Regions from separate parts of the Pontibacillus sp. HN14 genome, predicted to be linked through region 1. Evidence: riboswitches for the same ligand, from Rfam matches in the RefSeq annotation. Region 1 holds a riboswitch; each other region holds the start of a gene.
The links. Region 1 has a riboswitch for thiamine pyrophosphate ahead of tenA (thiaminase II). Riboswitches for the same ligand answer to the same signal wherever they lie in the genome.
Positions count from the first base shown of each region.

Region 2: linked by a shared signal. The riboswitch ahead of thiT (energy-coupled thiamine transporter ThiT) and the one ahead of tenA (thiaminase II) in region 1 are both predicted to bind thiamine pyrophosphate.
Region 3: linked by a shared signal. The riboswitch ahead of LQ226_RS12360 (ABC transporter substrate-binding protein) and the one ahead of tenA (thiaminase II) in region 1 are both predicted to bind thiamine pyrophosphate.

Region 1 covers NZ_JAJOLR010000001.1:177,408-182,417, forward strand. Annotated here, with positions in the region: gene thiM (hydroxyethylthiazole kinase) at 1-626, opposite strand, end outside; gene thiD (bifunctional hydroxymethylpyrimidine kinase/phosphomethylpyrimidine kinase) at 626-1,441, opposite strand; gene tenA (thiaminase II) at 1,434-2,132, opposite strand; TPP riboswitch at 2,308-2,415, opposite strand; TPP riboswitch at 2,830-2,939, shown strand; gene thiW (energy coupling factor transporter S component ThiW) at 3,022-3,510, shown strand; gene ilvA (threonine ammonia-lyase) at 4,022-5,008, opposite strand.
Region 2 covers NZ_JAJOLR010000001.1:294,754-299,763, forward strand. Annotated here, with positions in the region: gene LQ226_RS01485 (MFS transporter) at 1-274, opposite strand, end outside; gene LQ226_RS01490 (S8 family peptidase) at 906-2,063, opposite strand; TPP riboswitch at 2,430-2,530, shown strand; gene thiT (energy-coupled thiamine transporter ThiT) at 2,616-3,206, shown strand; gene LQ226_RS01500 (methanogen output domain 1-containing protein) at 3,493-4,149, shown strand; gene LQ226_RS01505 (TetR/AcrR family transcriptional regulator) at 4,168-4,755, opposite strand; gene LQ226_RS01510 (NADPH:quinone oxidoreductase family protein) at 4,906-5,010, shown strand, end outside.
Region 3 covers NZ_JAJOLR010000003.1:232,953-237,962, forward strand. Annotated here, with positions in the region: gene LQ226_RS12350 (Gfo/Idh/MocA family protein) at 1-857, opposite strand, end outside; gene LQ226_RS12355 (Gfo/Idh/MocA family protein) at 871-1,851, opposite strand; TPP riboswitch at 2,385-2,493, shown strand; gene LQ226_RS12360 (ABC transporter substrate-binding protein) at 2,609-3,598, shown strand; gene LQ226_RS12365 (thiamine-binding protein) at 3,604-3,897, shown strand; gene LQ226_RS12370 (ABC transporter permease) at 3,894-4,664, shown strand; gene LQ226_RS12375 (ABC transporter ATP-binding protein) at 4,657-5,010, shown strand, end outside.

The DNA of each region.
Region 1 (5,010 bases):
TCAATTGCTGGGCCTTCAAGGGTGAGGAAGGCAGTCAGCACAGAACTAAACAAGCATCCTGTACCTGTCACGGACCCAAGGAGAGGTGTCCCGTTTCGGCATACCACCGTTTCATCCTCAGAAGCAATCACGTCCGTTTCGCCAGTCAGCACAATAAGGGTACGGAAGGTGGCTGCAGCTTTTTGTGCGAGGCTTACGACATCTCCATTGCCTCTAGCGTCTACACCTCGTGATGCCCACTGTTCATCACCGATTAATGCGGCAATCTCACCTGCATTTCCGCGGATCGCTGTAATATCAAGTTCTTCAAGAAGTTTATGACATGTTTCAAGGCGATACGAGGTAGCGCCAGCAGCTACTGGGTCAAGGACAACCGGAATTCCTTTTTTATTTGCGGCTTTTCCTGCAAGAAACATCGCTTCAACGTCGCTTGAAGTAAGGGTACCGATGTTTAAAAGAACCCCGTTTGTGATGGTTGCCATATCAGAAACTTCATCTAATGCTTTTGACATAACAGGCGCTGCCCCAATGGCATATAACCCATTAGCAGTAAAGTTCATCACCACTTCATTCGTCAGATTATGAATGAGTGGCGTCGTTTCCCTCAGTTTTTGTAAATAAGACATTACACATATTCTCCTTTCCGAATGGTTTCTTTATAAGCCCAGTGGTTTGTAGGGCCCTGGCCTTGACCGATCTCAAGCGTATGGTGGATGGCAAGCGTGATGAAGGACTTCGCTGTTTTAACGGCTTCCTTCAGACTTTCCCCTTTTGCGAGCTCAGCTGTGATGGCCGCAGCAAAGGTGCACCCTGTCCCGTGGGTATGCTTTGTCTCAAAGCGGGGGGATGTAAACGTTTCGAACCTCGTCCCGTCGTAGAAGAGATCAGTCGCTTCTCCGTTCAAATGCCCCCCTTTAATCACAACCGCAGAAGAGCCAAATTCATGCACGATTCTCTTCGCTGCCTCTTTCCGGTCTTCCTCAGATTTCACGCTATTCCCGGTTAATGCTTCCGCTTCAGGGATGTTTGGCGTAACGATTGTTGCGAGGGGAAGCAATTGATCCCGCATGGTTTGAAGCGCTTTGTCATCCACTAGTGCATCACCGCTTTGAGCGATCATAACAGGATCCACACAAAGGGGGAGGTGAAGGGGGCGTAAATGATTGGCTATCGTTTCAATCATCTTGGCATTTGCAATCATCCCTGTTTTGACAGCTTGCACAGGCATGTCGTCTGTGACAGCTTCAAGCTGTTGCTTGATAAAATCTGCTTCTAAATGACGAACCCCTCTAACGCCCATCGTGTTTTGGGCAACGACTGAAGTGATCACAGACATGCCATACACATCTAGTTCCTGAAATGTTTTCAGATCGGCCTGTATGCCAGCACCACCGCTTGGATCTGTGCCGGCAATCGTTAGAGCTCCTTTTACGCTACGCATGACGGGTCACCTCTTTAATAGCAGATGTCGGCCACGTTTCCTGGCGGTAGGCCATTTCCCAAAACGCCCATTCCAATTGACAGCTCTTAATAAAGGCATCTTTCATCGCTTTCTTCTCCCTTGGTGAAGCAGTTTCTGCCCAAGCGTCTAATTTACTGCGCAGTTGGTTTGTCGTATCTTGGATTTCATCGTTTACATAAAACGTAATCCATTCATAGAACGGGTGCTCCGGTGTTGGCTGAACGTGATCCATCAGGTAATGTCCAATTTCAAGGTACGTCCAAGGGCATGGAAGGAGCACTGCCAGAATCTCACCAAGTGTTCCTTCATGGGCAGTCGTTTTCATATGTTTAATATAATGATCAGCCGTAGGAGGCAGAGGGTATCCTTGTAAATCTTCATAGGGCGTGTTGATATATGTGCAAAGATTATGGTGTGGATGGATTTCGCTATGAAGGACAAATTCAATATTTTCTTTGAAAAACGCAATGTCCTCCTTGTCCGTGCACTTCGAGATCGCAGTGCCGTACACATTCATGAAGGCATGAAGGTATTCTGCATCTGCCTTAACATAGTGAGCGACAGCTTCTTTTGGCAAGTTGCCTTCTCCGATTCCTTTTACGAACGGATGGTTGAAAATTGCTTCGAAAATAGGGTGTGCGTCGTGACGAAGTTGTTCAGTAAATGACATGATTGTTCCTCCTGGTTTTTTATTTATAGGAAGTGAACCAGGTAGTGAGGAGGGAGGGGGTTGGGGGATAAATATAAAAAAACCGCTCCTTAGAACTGGAGCGGTTTTTGGGTTTACGAAAGTATAGATTAAGAGAGTACAACAAATGGACGCTCTCAAAATCATATATAGATAAATCCAACCGACTCCACTTCCCTTCGCTGGTACTAACCAGATCAGGTTCAAAGGGACCAAGGATGACTCCTTATCTCAGCCAAAAAAATGGGCGCCCCTAGTGGACTTCCTATATTGTACCGTTACCTTAACATAGGTTTCCTTGGATTGTCTACTGTGATAGAAATTGGTAGGGGGAGATTCAGAAATGTTTCCGTTAATGTAATTGAGAGTAAGGTGGTCCGTGAAACTACTCCCTTTCCGCGGGCGAGCTGTCGAGCCTCCTCCATCACTTCGTTCAGTCCGGGGTCTCGTCGACCTCTTTCTCCCACAGGAGTCTCGCAGTTTCACGGACCACCTTTACGAAAAAAAAGAAGAACGGAAACATGCCTTAATGGGAGAGGGGGAAGTAAAACCAGCGAACCAATACTTAATACTGATATAACTGAAAAGAAACATACATTCACAAAGAACGACCATTCATAAAAAAGATTTGCAAAGGTGGAAGTTTGTGTTAATCTGATTAACAAAGTTTAATACATTATGAAACTACTAGGGGAGCCTGAATGGGCTGAGAGGAGAGCAAGCGAGCTTTCTGACTCTTACGAACCTGATCTGGGTCATACCAGCGGAGGGAAGTAGTCAGGCGACACGTCTGTATACTCTACCATTCGAAGTCAGGTCTATTATAGATCTGGCTTTTTTGTTTCCCCTTGTCAGAAAGGGAGAGAAATGGATGAACAAAACAAGAATGATCACGACCATGGCTATCTTTGTTGCGATTGGAACACTAGGGGCACAAATGTTATGGTTTCCGGCTGGAGTAGCTAAAGCCTACCCTGTCCAACACGTTGTCAATGTGCTAGCTGCGGTAACGCTTGGACCTATACCGGCCGTAGCGATTGCGTTTATGATTGGCGTTTTACGTGTTCTCTTAGGACTCGGGACACTCCTTGCTTTTCCAGGAGGAATGATCGGTGCCTTCTTGGCAGGTATTTTATATAAGGTCTCGAAGAAAAAAGGGTTGGCCGTACTAGGCGAAGTAGTGGGCTCAGGTGTGATCGGGGCGCTCTTTGCCGTTCTGTATGCCAAAGTAGTTATGGGGACTTCTGTTGGAGCTCTTGCGTTTTTACCACCGTTTTTCGTAAGCAGTCTTTCAGGGGCTTTTCTTGGGTGGTTTGTGCTTTCGAGAGTAGGGGAGCGGTTGAGTATACGGAGAGCTTAATGGTTACCATGGATAGATCTATAACCTTTTACATGGGGTGAAGCTTCAAAAAGGAAGAGAAGAGCTTGATCTGTGACCTTTTTTGTGGAATTAGTACTTAAAAGGGAAGAGAGGGGAAGAATCTATGCCCTTTTGACGAAGTGTGACTCATGAAAGGTAACGGATAGAGGGAATCTGTGACCTTTTATGGTGAAAAGCTCTTCAAAAGGTTACAGATCAACATAGGCCTGTCACGACTTCACTAAAAATGAGCCCATACCAATAAGGCATGGGCTCTTTCCCTTGTTTCCTAGATCTCATCGCCGGTTCAGTCCAGTCTATACGGTGCTGACCGGGCGCTTCCGCTTTTGTTCATCCAGCTCCAGCGCCCAGCACCTAGTAGACTTCCCTCACCTCTGGTCGATCAGTCAACATCGATTCGCCGGTGGCTCACCGTGTTTCCTAGATCTCATCGCCGGTTCAGTCCAGTCTATACGGCGCTAACCGGGCGCTTCCGCTTTTGTTATAGCTTTCAAGATGCTACAAAAGGGGAGCTTTTGTGAGCGTTTGGCACAGGGCTTGGTTCAGGTTGTTGGCTCAGTTCCTGAATCATCGGTAATCGGGCGAGGTCCATGTTGCCTCCACTTACGATAATGCCTGTTTGATTCGAATGGATGTGAGAGCCGTGGGCAAGTAACGCTGCAAGTGCAGAGGCTCCGGCTCCTTCTACAAGGGACTTGTTTCGCTCGAGCATCGTCACGATGGCATCGGCGATGTGTGTTTCAGATACGGTTACGATCTCATCAACATATTTCTTGATGAGTGGGAACGTGTTTTCTCCAGGTTTCTTCACGGCGATTCCATCTGCAATGGTGGAAACACTTTTTAAGGTGGAAGGGCCTTGTTTGTAATACTGATTGTACATGGCACTTGCGCCTCTAGACTGTACGCCGATAATTTTGATTGACGGCTTAACAGATTTTGCTGCTACAGCCACGCCACTAATCAGTCCACCACCTCCAATTGGGACAATTAGCGTATCAAGGGATGGATTTTGTTCAAGCATTTCAAGAGCAATCGTACCCTGACCGGCCATCACGTCATAATCATCGAAAGGATGAATAAAGACGCTGCCATTCTGGCGTTGGTCCTCACAAGCAGCCTCGAAGGACTCTTGGAAGGATTCGCCGGTTAAGACAATTTCTGCTCCGTAGCTTTCTGTTGCCCTCACTTTAGCCTGGGGTGTCCCTTCAGGCATAAAGATTTTTGCTTTAATCCCGCGTTTAGAGGCAGCTAAGGCGACACCTTGTGCATGATTTCCTGCAGAGGCAGCGATGACACCACGCTTTGCTTCCTCGTTTGTTAATTGAGAAACTTTAAAGCTAGCCCCTCGAACTTTAAATGCGCCTGTTTTTTGCATGTTTTCCATCTTGAAATAGACTTGTTTTCCTGTTCGTTCGTTGATTGATGTTGATGTGGTTAAGGGGGTGCGGTGGACCACGTCTTTAAGATGTTCCATCG
Region 2 (5,010 bases), 120 kb from region 1:
AAGGCCTTACCAGAATAGCTGAAAGTAAGAAAAGCGTAACGATTAAACCAGCCTGAGACTCGGAGCCGTTTAGATCATCGGTCACATATATCGGTAATGTGGTTAAAAGAGCATAGAAGGTAAGAAATAAGAAAAAATTGCTTAAGGAAATAAATAAAAAGCTTTTCGTCCATATAGGTGATTTTTTTTGAGTCATAAGAGTCCTCCTCTGATGTTCTTGTCGGTAGCAGGATTCTGCTTTGTTGTCTATTCGATTAAAAACACCAAGATTCATATTATGCTTCTTATTATCCTTTGTAAAGGTATATGCATTTCCATTTAGGCTTCTAGTTGTTGGTTATGGATGTGATCCATATGGGCCGTTATATTTTATGAGTGCTCGGGCTTGTTCGGGGACAACTCGCTTTCCGAGGGGGAGCTGGGAAGACTCCTCGTTCGCATTCGCTCTCTGTGGGGTCTCCCCTAGGCTCTTTCCCCCGTAGGAGTCTCGCAGTCCCCGAACAAGCCCTGACTACATAGGGGGTGAACGGCCTTGAGGCACGAATTGTGTGAGGTGACCTCTCCGCATAATGCATGTTGCCGTTCATCCAAATATGGCAAAGGTGGGCTTGGAAACTGCTAAACTCCCGTGGGCAGAAGAGCCAGTTCAGTTCCAGCGTGGAGGACCTAGCGCGATAAGTCATCTTTTTTCCAAAGGCTAAACGCCTTTTCCAAAAAGCTGTCTTATCCGTACGGTCCTAGGCACCAAGCTTGCACATTTCAATCTAGGAGAGCGAGTTGACCCTGGGCAAGCCCAAGCACTCATCAATCGTATCGGCCCTTTACTACTAAAAATTCTTAGCTATAAGGATTATGGAACACAAAAAAATCCCCGGCATGGCCGGGGAACGAAGGGGAAAGTTCATTTATTGTGCTACTGCAAAAGTAGTAGTAGCTGCATTTACTGCTTCCTGTACGTTAATGAGTCCATTCCCGTAATAGAAAGCATCGCCTAAAGGCGTTGTGGTACTATTTAGTAAGCTGCGCACTTCTTGGTTAGTAAGAGAGCTGTCCTCAGCTAAAATGAGTGCTGCAGCACCGGCTACATGCGGGGACGCCATTGACGTTCCGTTATAAGAGCCGTAAGTATTGCCTGGTAGTGTACTGTAAATATTAGCTCCTGGTGCCATTACTTCTAATTCTTCACCAACGGAAGAAAAAGAGGCACGGTTCAAGCTTTCATCTACTGCTCCAACAGCAACAACAGATGCGTATTTAGCTGGATATCCGATGGTATTCTTTTTTCCTTTAGATCCTTCATTTCCAGCCGCGGCTATTAACAAAACACCTTGTTGGTAAGCTTGATCCATTGCTTGTTCTAATGTTGTTGAGCCACGGCTTCCGCCTAAACTCATATTTACAACGTCAATGTTGTTGTCGACGGCCCATTCAATCCCTTTTGCGATTCCGCTGTAAGAACCACTGCCGCTGCTGTTTAATACCTTAACAGCATAAAGTTCAGCTGATGGGGCTACCCCGATGACACCAAGGGAATTGTTGACACCTGCAATTGTGCCAGCTACGTGTGTACCGTGACCGTTTCCATCATTAAATGGGTCCGGTTCACCATCTACGAAACTTGCGCCACCTGCTACTTGTAAATCTTCATGACTAGCGCTGATTCCGCTGTCTAATACTGCTACTTTAATTCCGCTACCAGAATTCCCGCTTGCTTGAACATCGTCAGCATTGATTGCGGGAATGCCCCACGGGGTTGTCTGCCCGTAAGCTTGTACGTTAGCATCTTCTTCAATATAAGCAACATTTGGATTCTTCTTAAGAGCTTCTACAGCTTTAGGGGGGAGTTTTGCCTGAACAACATTCATATACTTGAATTGATGCTTCACTTTTCCGCCAACCTTATGAATGGTAGATACTTCTTTGTGATCGACCCCAGCCTTAAACCCAATTAAATAGTCTTGGGGTTTCTCTGACGGCTGAGCCGAAATTTTGCTTGGTCCTATGGATAAAGATAAGACGAACATAAAGCTAAGTAGTGCAATGACCAATCGTTTCAATAGAATCCCTCCTTAAATAGTTGACTCTATTGTATAACGGGTCTAAAAGAATTTCTTTGGGACAATAAAAGATTGATAGGGAAGGGGAGGGCGTAAAAGGAATCGCTTTTAGAGAAAAATAGGAGAATGGGCACGGGTTTTGAAAGGTTTAAATGAGGATTTGTGCAAATCAAGCGTGGAAACGATAGAAGAACGGGTGTTTGGGGAAAGGGTTTGGGAAAAGTAGAATAGGAGAGTGGTTTGGATACCATTTACTAGTATACCACAAAATTATGAAAATATTGGATAAAAAATGTATTTATCTTCATATGATTACTTGAGTCCTTTGTGATGTTCCCCTATAATAGGAAGTAACAAAAAAAGCATACGTAAGAAGACCACAAGGGGAGCCGCTAGGCTGAGATTGAACGATTCGTTCTGACCCTCTGAACCTGTTAGTTAGTACTAGCGTAGGGATGTGGCTTTAGTGATGGCGCAATGCAAACGGACTATCCATCTTAAAGCTCTCCCTTGCATTGCTTTTTTTGTGTGCATTTTTATTTTAGGGAGGCGATTCAGATGAAACATAGTCCGATTTTATTTTTAGTAGAGGTAGCGATGTTTGCGGCTCTAGGTGCAGTTTTAAGTTTACCGTTTTTAACTATTCCGTTGTGGGTCCAAGGCGGATCCATTGCCTTTGCCATGGTTCCTATTTTCTTTATGGCTTATCGATGGGGGTTAAAAGGTGGCGTTACAACAGGACTTTTAGTGGGGATTTTTAATTCATTGATTAATCCATTTATAGTCCACCCTGTCCAATATGTGATGGACTATCCTCTTGCTTATGCTGTGGTTGGTATAGCAGGAATCTTTTCTAAGCCAGCGCTTAAAGCTGTTCGGGATGGTCATGCAAAGTCGTTCACAGTTTATATTGTAATGGGCACATTACTTGGAAGTGCACTTCGGTTTATGAGTCACTTTATAGGTGGGATTGTGTTCTTCTCTTCCTTTGCGCCAGAAGGCACAGCAGTCTGGTACTATTCCTTAACCTATAATATTGGTTATATGCTGCCATCGTTTATTATTAGTGCAGTCATATTGAATATCATTTTATATAAACAGCCGAAGTTGCTCCGTTTTGGCGGGTCCCAAACCGCGAAATCTGTGTAACTCATAACAGGTTCAAGATAAAAAGGCGTGTCGCAGAGAGAAAAGACGATCTGCGGCACGCTTTTGTTTTAATATAGAGTTTGAAAAGGCCGTGTTTGAGGAAAGCAAGTCGTGAAAGGGAATACTTGATTAGTAGATCTTAATATGAAATAACAAGATGTTCTTTCTAGTGATAAATGAGTAAATTAGGAATCTAATATATTAATTGCAAAAAATAGGTTCGTTTTTTCTAGAAGAGGGTAAAGGTGTATGTGGAATGTATCTTTTAAAAGGGGGAAATTAACATATGAGTCAAAAACAGACATTAACAGCGCAAACATTTCTCTCTAAACTACTTACTCAATATGCATCAATACATGAAAAGGCTGTAGGTGCACAGGCTGAAGAATATATTAAACAATTAGGAATCCGTACAGGTGAATGGCTTGAAGGACATTATGTAGATGACAAATCCACGCGATCTGTAGATCAGTATGTGAATGTCATTCTTGCTATTAAAAACGACATCGGAGGACATTTTGAAATAGAAGAAGTTACGCCTGAGCGTATCGTTGTAAAAGGAATAAAATGCCCATTTGGAGAAATGGTCAAAGATGCTCCTCATTTGTGTCAGATGACTTCTAGTGTATTTGGAGGGGTCGCATCTCGTCATTTTGGATACTCTAAAGTCCATCTTGAGCGACGAATTGCCACTGGTGATGACCACTGTCGAGTTGTGATTCACTTAAGCCAAGATGAGAATGAAGCGGGACAGGAATACTACGAATTACCTGTAACCCCTAAAAATGGAGATCCATTTCAATGGGAAGAAGAAACGATTAAGATGCTCGGGGAAGAACTTCGAAAGAGCGATGAGATGATTGCAGGGCTTGTAGCTGAAATTGAAGAGCTACGTTCACAAGTTCGCATACAAGAAAGGAAAAGCAGAAGAGACTTCCGATAAGGAGGTCTTTTCTGCTTTTTAGTCGTTTAATAACCGGTAAATAGACTCAGAACATAGTGTTTTGTAATACTCGTGTAGCTGATGGTCTCCTGCCATAAGCCATTGTAAAATACAGCCATCAATTAGACTTCGGATGGCTTTGGCTCCTTGGTCGGAATTAACGCTTAGAAAGATCCCTTCTTCCTTTCCTCTTAGAATAATGGACTTTCCAATTTCAAAGCAATTGGAATAGAAATGCTGATTGATTTCTTGAAAACGGGGTATTTTAGGTACATAAGACAAAAAATCTAAATAGACCTTATAAAACTGATCGTTTTCTTTTGGACCAACAAAAACAGCATTCACATAAGCTTGTAGTTTTTCCTCGGCTGACTCAGCTTCTTGAACAGCGCTTGCTTCTTTTTGGTAAATTTTCTGAGTTAACCATTCTAAAAGGTTAGCAAATACATCTTCTTTGTTCTTGAAATAATAATTTGTTACGCCTTTACTGACGCCGGCATAAGTGGAGATATCTTGCAAAGTCACGGTGCTATATCCTTTATCGGCTACTGCTTCAAATGTGGCTTGCAGTAATTGTTCTCTTCGTTGTTGTTCTCGCTTTTTCATAGGAACCTCCGAATCACGTGTAATAGGTCTATTGTATAAAAATTATACCAATGGGACAAATCCTTTGACATATTTAATTTGACCAGTCAGAATAAAAATGTAAATAAAGAAGATCTAATTTATTGATTTCAATAGAGGAGGAATTATTTTATGACATTCCGTGCTTTATTAGCTATGAAAGAAGAAGAGAAGGTCACAACAAAAGTCGTTGAAAGAGAAGAATCAGATTTACCTGAAGGGGATGTGACTATAGAA
Region 3 (5,010 bases), on a different contig from region 1:
GTATCGTGTTTTTCCTGATACATCGTGAGCGGAAAAACATCCGCCCCTCCCTGGTCACCCATTACTTTTAGAACTCTCGCATCCTTATCAGCAATGTTCGCCGCGAAGGAGGATTCAAATAAAAGGGAAGCGCCGTTTTGGAACGCAATCATGCCCCGGGCCATGTCTTCGACGGAAAAGTTCTCATGATCCCATTCCCCTAAGAGACCTACACCAGGACGTTTCCCAATTTTATCGTACGTCACTCCAAGTACCGTTTTTGGTTCCGGATACCCCATCAAATACAAGGCTGAATCAAGCATATGGATGCCATTATCGATTAGCGTTCCACCACCTTGAAGCTCCTTGTTCGTAAAGACGCCCCAGCCTGGGATGCCTCGCCTTCTGTTCCATTTCGCTTCCGCTGCATAGATCTCTCCCATTTCCCCTTCATCTATGAAACGCTTCACTGTTTCGACTTCCGGACGAAAGCGAAAGTGGAATCCATACATAAGGTGCTTGCCTAATCGGCTTGCCGCTTCTTCCATCTTCTCTGCATCACTCGATGAGATCGCTGGTGGCTTCTCACATAACACGTGGCAACCTGATTCCATCGCGGCGATCGCCTGCTCCGCATGAAACGCGTTCGGGGTGCAAATGCTGACCGCATCTAAATCCATTTCACGAAGCATATCCTGATAATCTTCGTACGCATGGGAGATGGAGAACTCACGGGCACAGTCTTCAGCCTTTTCCTTATTGTGATTCGCCACGGCAACGACTTCTACTGCATCTCCGTAGTTTTGATAATTGGGAATATGAGCACTCCTTGCGATGCCTCCTGCGCCGATAATCCCAATTCTAAGTTTCCGATTCATATCGTTCGCCCCTTTATCCGTTATAGTAAGCTTGTACCATTTCATCCATCACTCGGTTCGTCCGAAGCGCAGAACGCCTGGTACTCGGTGATTCTCCTTCTCCTAACAGCTCATCGACAATCGTTTGAATCAGGTGCTGCTGAATCGGACTTGGGCGATCGATATGAAATTCCTCTGTTCCGAAACGATTGATTAATTTGATTGGCACTTCATCAAACGTTGAGAAAATAATTTCCCCTTTCGTCCCAACAATTCGGTTTCGATCTTCATTCTTATAGGAAGAAAAGTTCCACACACCAGTTCCCATAACCCCGCTTTCAAATCGGAACGTTCCACTTACACTATCTTCAGCAGGGTAAGAAGCTGCCAGATTGTCCGCATACCCTTTTACCTGTTCAATTGGTCCAAGAAGAAAGTCAAAGAGGTCAAGTGTATGAGAAGCGACGTCGTAAAATAAACCTCCACCGCTCACTTCAGGCCGAACCCTCCAAGGCCATTCTCCGTTTTCATCCTTTTCTAATTGCCTCTGGGTTTGTTCCATCGTCACAAAGCGCACATCCCCGATGGCACCTTCATCGAGCAGTTCTTTTACTTTAAGAAAACGAGGCAGACGGCGGCGATAATAGGCCACATATAAAGGCACATGATGTTCCTCACAAACATCGATCATCGCCTGGCATTCCTCTGTGTTCAGTGCCATTGGTTTTTCGACGTATACAGGCTTTCCCGCTTTCGCCACGAGGTCTGTATACTCCTTATGTGAACCTGGTGGCGTTGCTATGTACACCGCATCTACTTCAGAATCTGACACAAGATCATCTGCTTTGTCATACCACTTTGGCACGTTGTGTCGCTCTGCATAATCTTTCGCAAGCTCACCACTTCGTCTCATCACAGCCACGAGCGAACTGTTTTCCGCTAGTTGAAACCCTGGCCCGCTTTTCACTTCAGTCACATCGCCACAGCCAATGATCCCCCATCGAATCTCTTTCATATGTATGTTCCTCCTTCTTTTATAAAGCCCTTACAAAAAAAGTTACAAAATAATTTATTTCCCCAATTCCGACCAAGTGTAACCTATGAATGTAAAAAAGAGCAATCCCCTCAGCAAAGAGATTGCTCTTTGTCATTAATCTACGAAAACTTCCGCAAAGTGATTGTGAATTTGTCTCTTGTATTGCTCCACGTCCGTACCTTTTACTAGAGAAGAATCATACGGCTACAGGGCTATCTGTGACTTTTTAAAAGCACTTTGTTCCTAAAAGGTCACAGAGCCCACGTCTCTCTTACCTTTTCACCCTTTCAGCTGCGAAAAGGTCATAGATTCGACCTATCTGTTCCCTTTTGAAGTCATAAAGCAACGAAAATGTCACAGAGAGCGCTTCTCTCTTACTTTCCGAGCCCTTCTCCCCCGAAAAAGGGAACAGATCTCAGAATCTCTCCTCTACGAAAAGCCCTCTTGCAATTCCGAAACGAGTGTGGCAAAGTCTTAAGAGAAAGAGCGTTAATCATAATTTAATAGGAACACGTAACATGTAGGGGAACCAGTGTGACTGGTTGAGACGTCCTGTAGACAGACGGACCCTTAGAACCTGATCTGGTTGAGACCAGCGTAGGAAACATATCTAAACGTTTTTAATGATATGCACCCTAGGTATGGTACCTGGTGCTTTTTTTATTGGAAAATTTTCTACGATTCTCTAAAAGTCCCTTACCGTTTAACGCTCTCATTACAAAAGGGAGGAATCATTTTGAAGAAACTATGGATCTTGACGTGTCTAATCGTCCTCTTAACCGCTTGCTCAAGTACAAGTGGGGAAAATGGAGGCGAAAGGGAGTCTCTACAAGACGTGACACTTGTCCTCGATTGGACGCCAAACACGAACCACACCGGCCTATATGTAGCGAAAGAAAAAGGCTATTTCAAAGAACAAGGCTTGAATGTGGATATTATTATGCCAGGAGAGGCCGGAGCTGATCAGCTTGTCGCATCAGGGAAAGCAGACTTTGGCATTAGCGCACAGGAAGCTCTTACGAAAGCGCGCGTGCAGGACATCCCGGTCGTATCAATCGCAGCAATTATTCAGCACAATACATCAGGGTTCGCTTCTCCAGCGGAGAAAAATATTGAATCACCAAAAGATTTTGAAGGAAAGACATATGGCGGCTGGGGCGACCCAGTTGAGCAAGAAGTCATCTCTTCTCTAATGAAAGGAGAGAACGGGGATCCTGACAAAGTGGACATCGTGAACATGGGAAATACCGACTTCTTCACAGCCGTTGAGAGAGATGTTGATTTCGCATGGATCTACTACGGGTGGACAGGCGTTGAGGCCGAGCTCCGTGGTCAGGAATTAAACATGCTGTACTTAACTGATTACTCAGAGAAACTTGATTATTATACCCCCGTCCTCACAACGAACCAGAAACACATCGATGAAGATCCTGAGCTCGTTGAATCGTTCACGAAAGCCGTGTCCCAAGGCTATCAATTTGCGATCGACGAACCAGAGAAGTCAGCTAATATTTTAATAGACGCCGTACCAGACCTTGACAAAGAGCTCGTCAAAGCAAGTCAGAAATGGCTGTCACCGAAATACAAAGACGACGCGGAACAGTGGGGCGTACAAGATCAAGCCGTTTGGGAAAACTATACCGATTGGATGTACGAAAACGGGTTGCTCGACCAAGAACTGAAGGCAAGTGAAGCCTTTACGAACGAATTCTTACCAGAGGAGTGATGACAATGGCCAATTCATTAGTCAGTATTCAAATCATACCAAAGACACCAAACGGAGAACCAACCATTCCGATGGTGGACGAAGCGATTTCCATTATTCAAGAATCCGGAGTGAAGTACGAGGTCCATCCCCTTGAAACGACGATGGAGGGAGATCTATCCGAGCTGTTTCAGATCATCGAAAAGATGAATGCGCGCATGGTCGAACTAGGGTGCCTGAATGTGATCTCACAGGTTAAAGTGCTCTATCAGCCAAGTGGTGCTTCAATGGATGCGTTAACGGAGAAGTATTCCGAGTGAAACAAGCAGTCTTAAAAGGATGGCGGCCTGCACTGGTCATCATCCTTCTCTTTATTAGTTGGGAAGGCGCTAGTCGACTATTTGATATTCCAGAATGGCTCATCCCCTCCCCATTTCAAGTGTGGGAGGAAGGAATAGCCGGATGGTCGTTGTATAACCATCACCTCTACTCGACCATCTGGCTCACCGTGATTGGATTTCTGATCGGGTCCACGTTTGGCATCGTCGTGGCGATTCTTTTGCACGTCACCCCTGTGTTCCGAAACATGTTTTACCCGCTTATTATTTTCTCACAGAATATCCCGATCATCGTGCTCGCACCACTCCTTGTCATCTGGTTCGGATTCGGTATGTTGCCAAAACTGATCATTATCACACTCGTTTGCTTCTTCCCGATTGCCGTTTCAACGATGGACGGATTAAGACAGACGAGCACGGAATTGCTTCATTATATGAAAATGGCGGGCGCAACAAAACGCCAGACGTTTTGGAAATTAGAGTGGCCCCATGCGCTGCCTTCTTTATTCTCCGGGTTAAAGATCTCTGCTACATACAGTGTAATGGGCGCCGTCATTTCCGAGTGGTTAGGGGCGAAAGAAGGGATTGGCGTTTATATGACGCTCGCCTCTTCCTCATTCCGAACTGACCGAGTTTTCGTGGCGATCTTTTTAATTATGGTGTTGAGCCTCACTTTCTTTGCGCTGATCACACTCGTCGAGAAGCGAGTCATTGCCTGGAAAACGAAAGGAGTTGAGACAGATGGCTGAACTCACATTACAACACCTATCAAAGTCTTTTGACGGCCAACTCATTTTAAACGACGTGAACCTCCGGGTCGGAGATGAGGAATTCGTCTCCATCCTCGGCCCCTCCGGCAGCGGGAAAAGTACCCTCTTTAACCTGATCGGAGGCTTGTACCAACCTGAACAAGGCGAGATCACACTAGGTGGTAAAGACATTAAGGGCACAAGAGGATCGATTAGTTACATGCCACAAAGTCCTTCCCTTTTTCCGTGGCGGACGATTGTTGAGAACGTAATGCTCGGGAGTGAAATCGCAGGAAAGACAGACAAACGTGCTGCGCTCTCAATGCTTGACCGGGCAGGTTTATCA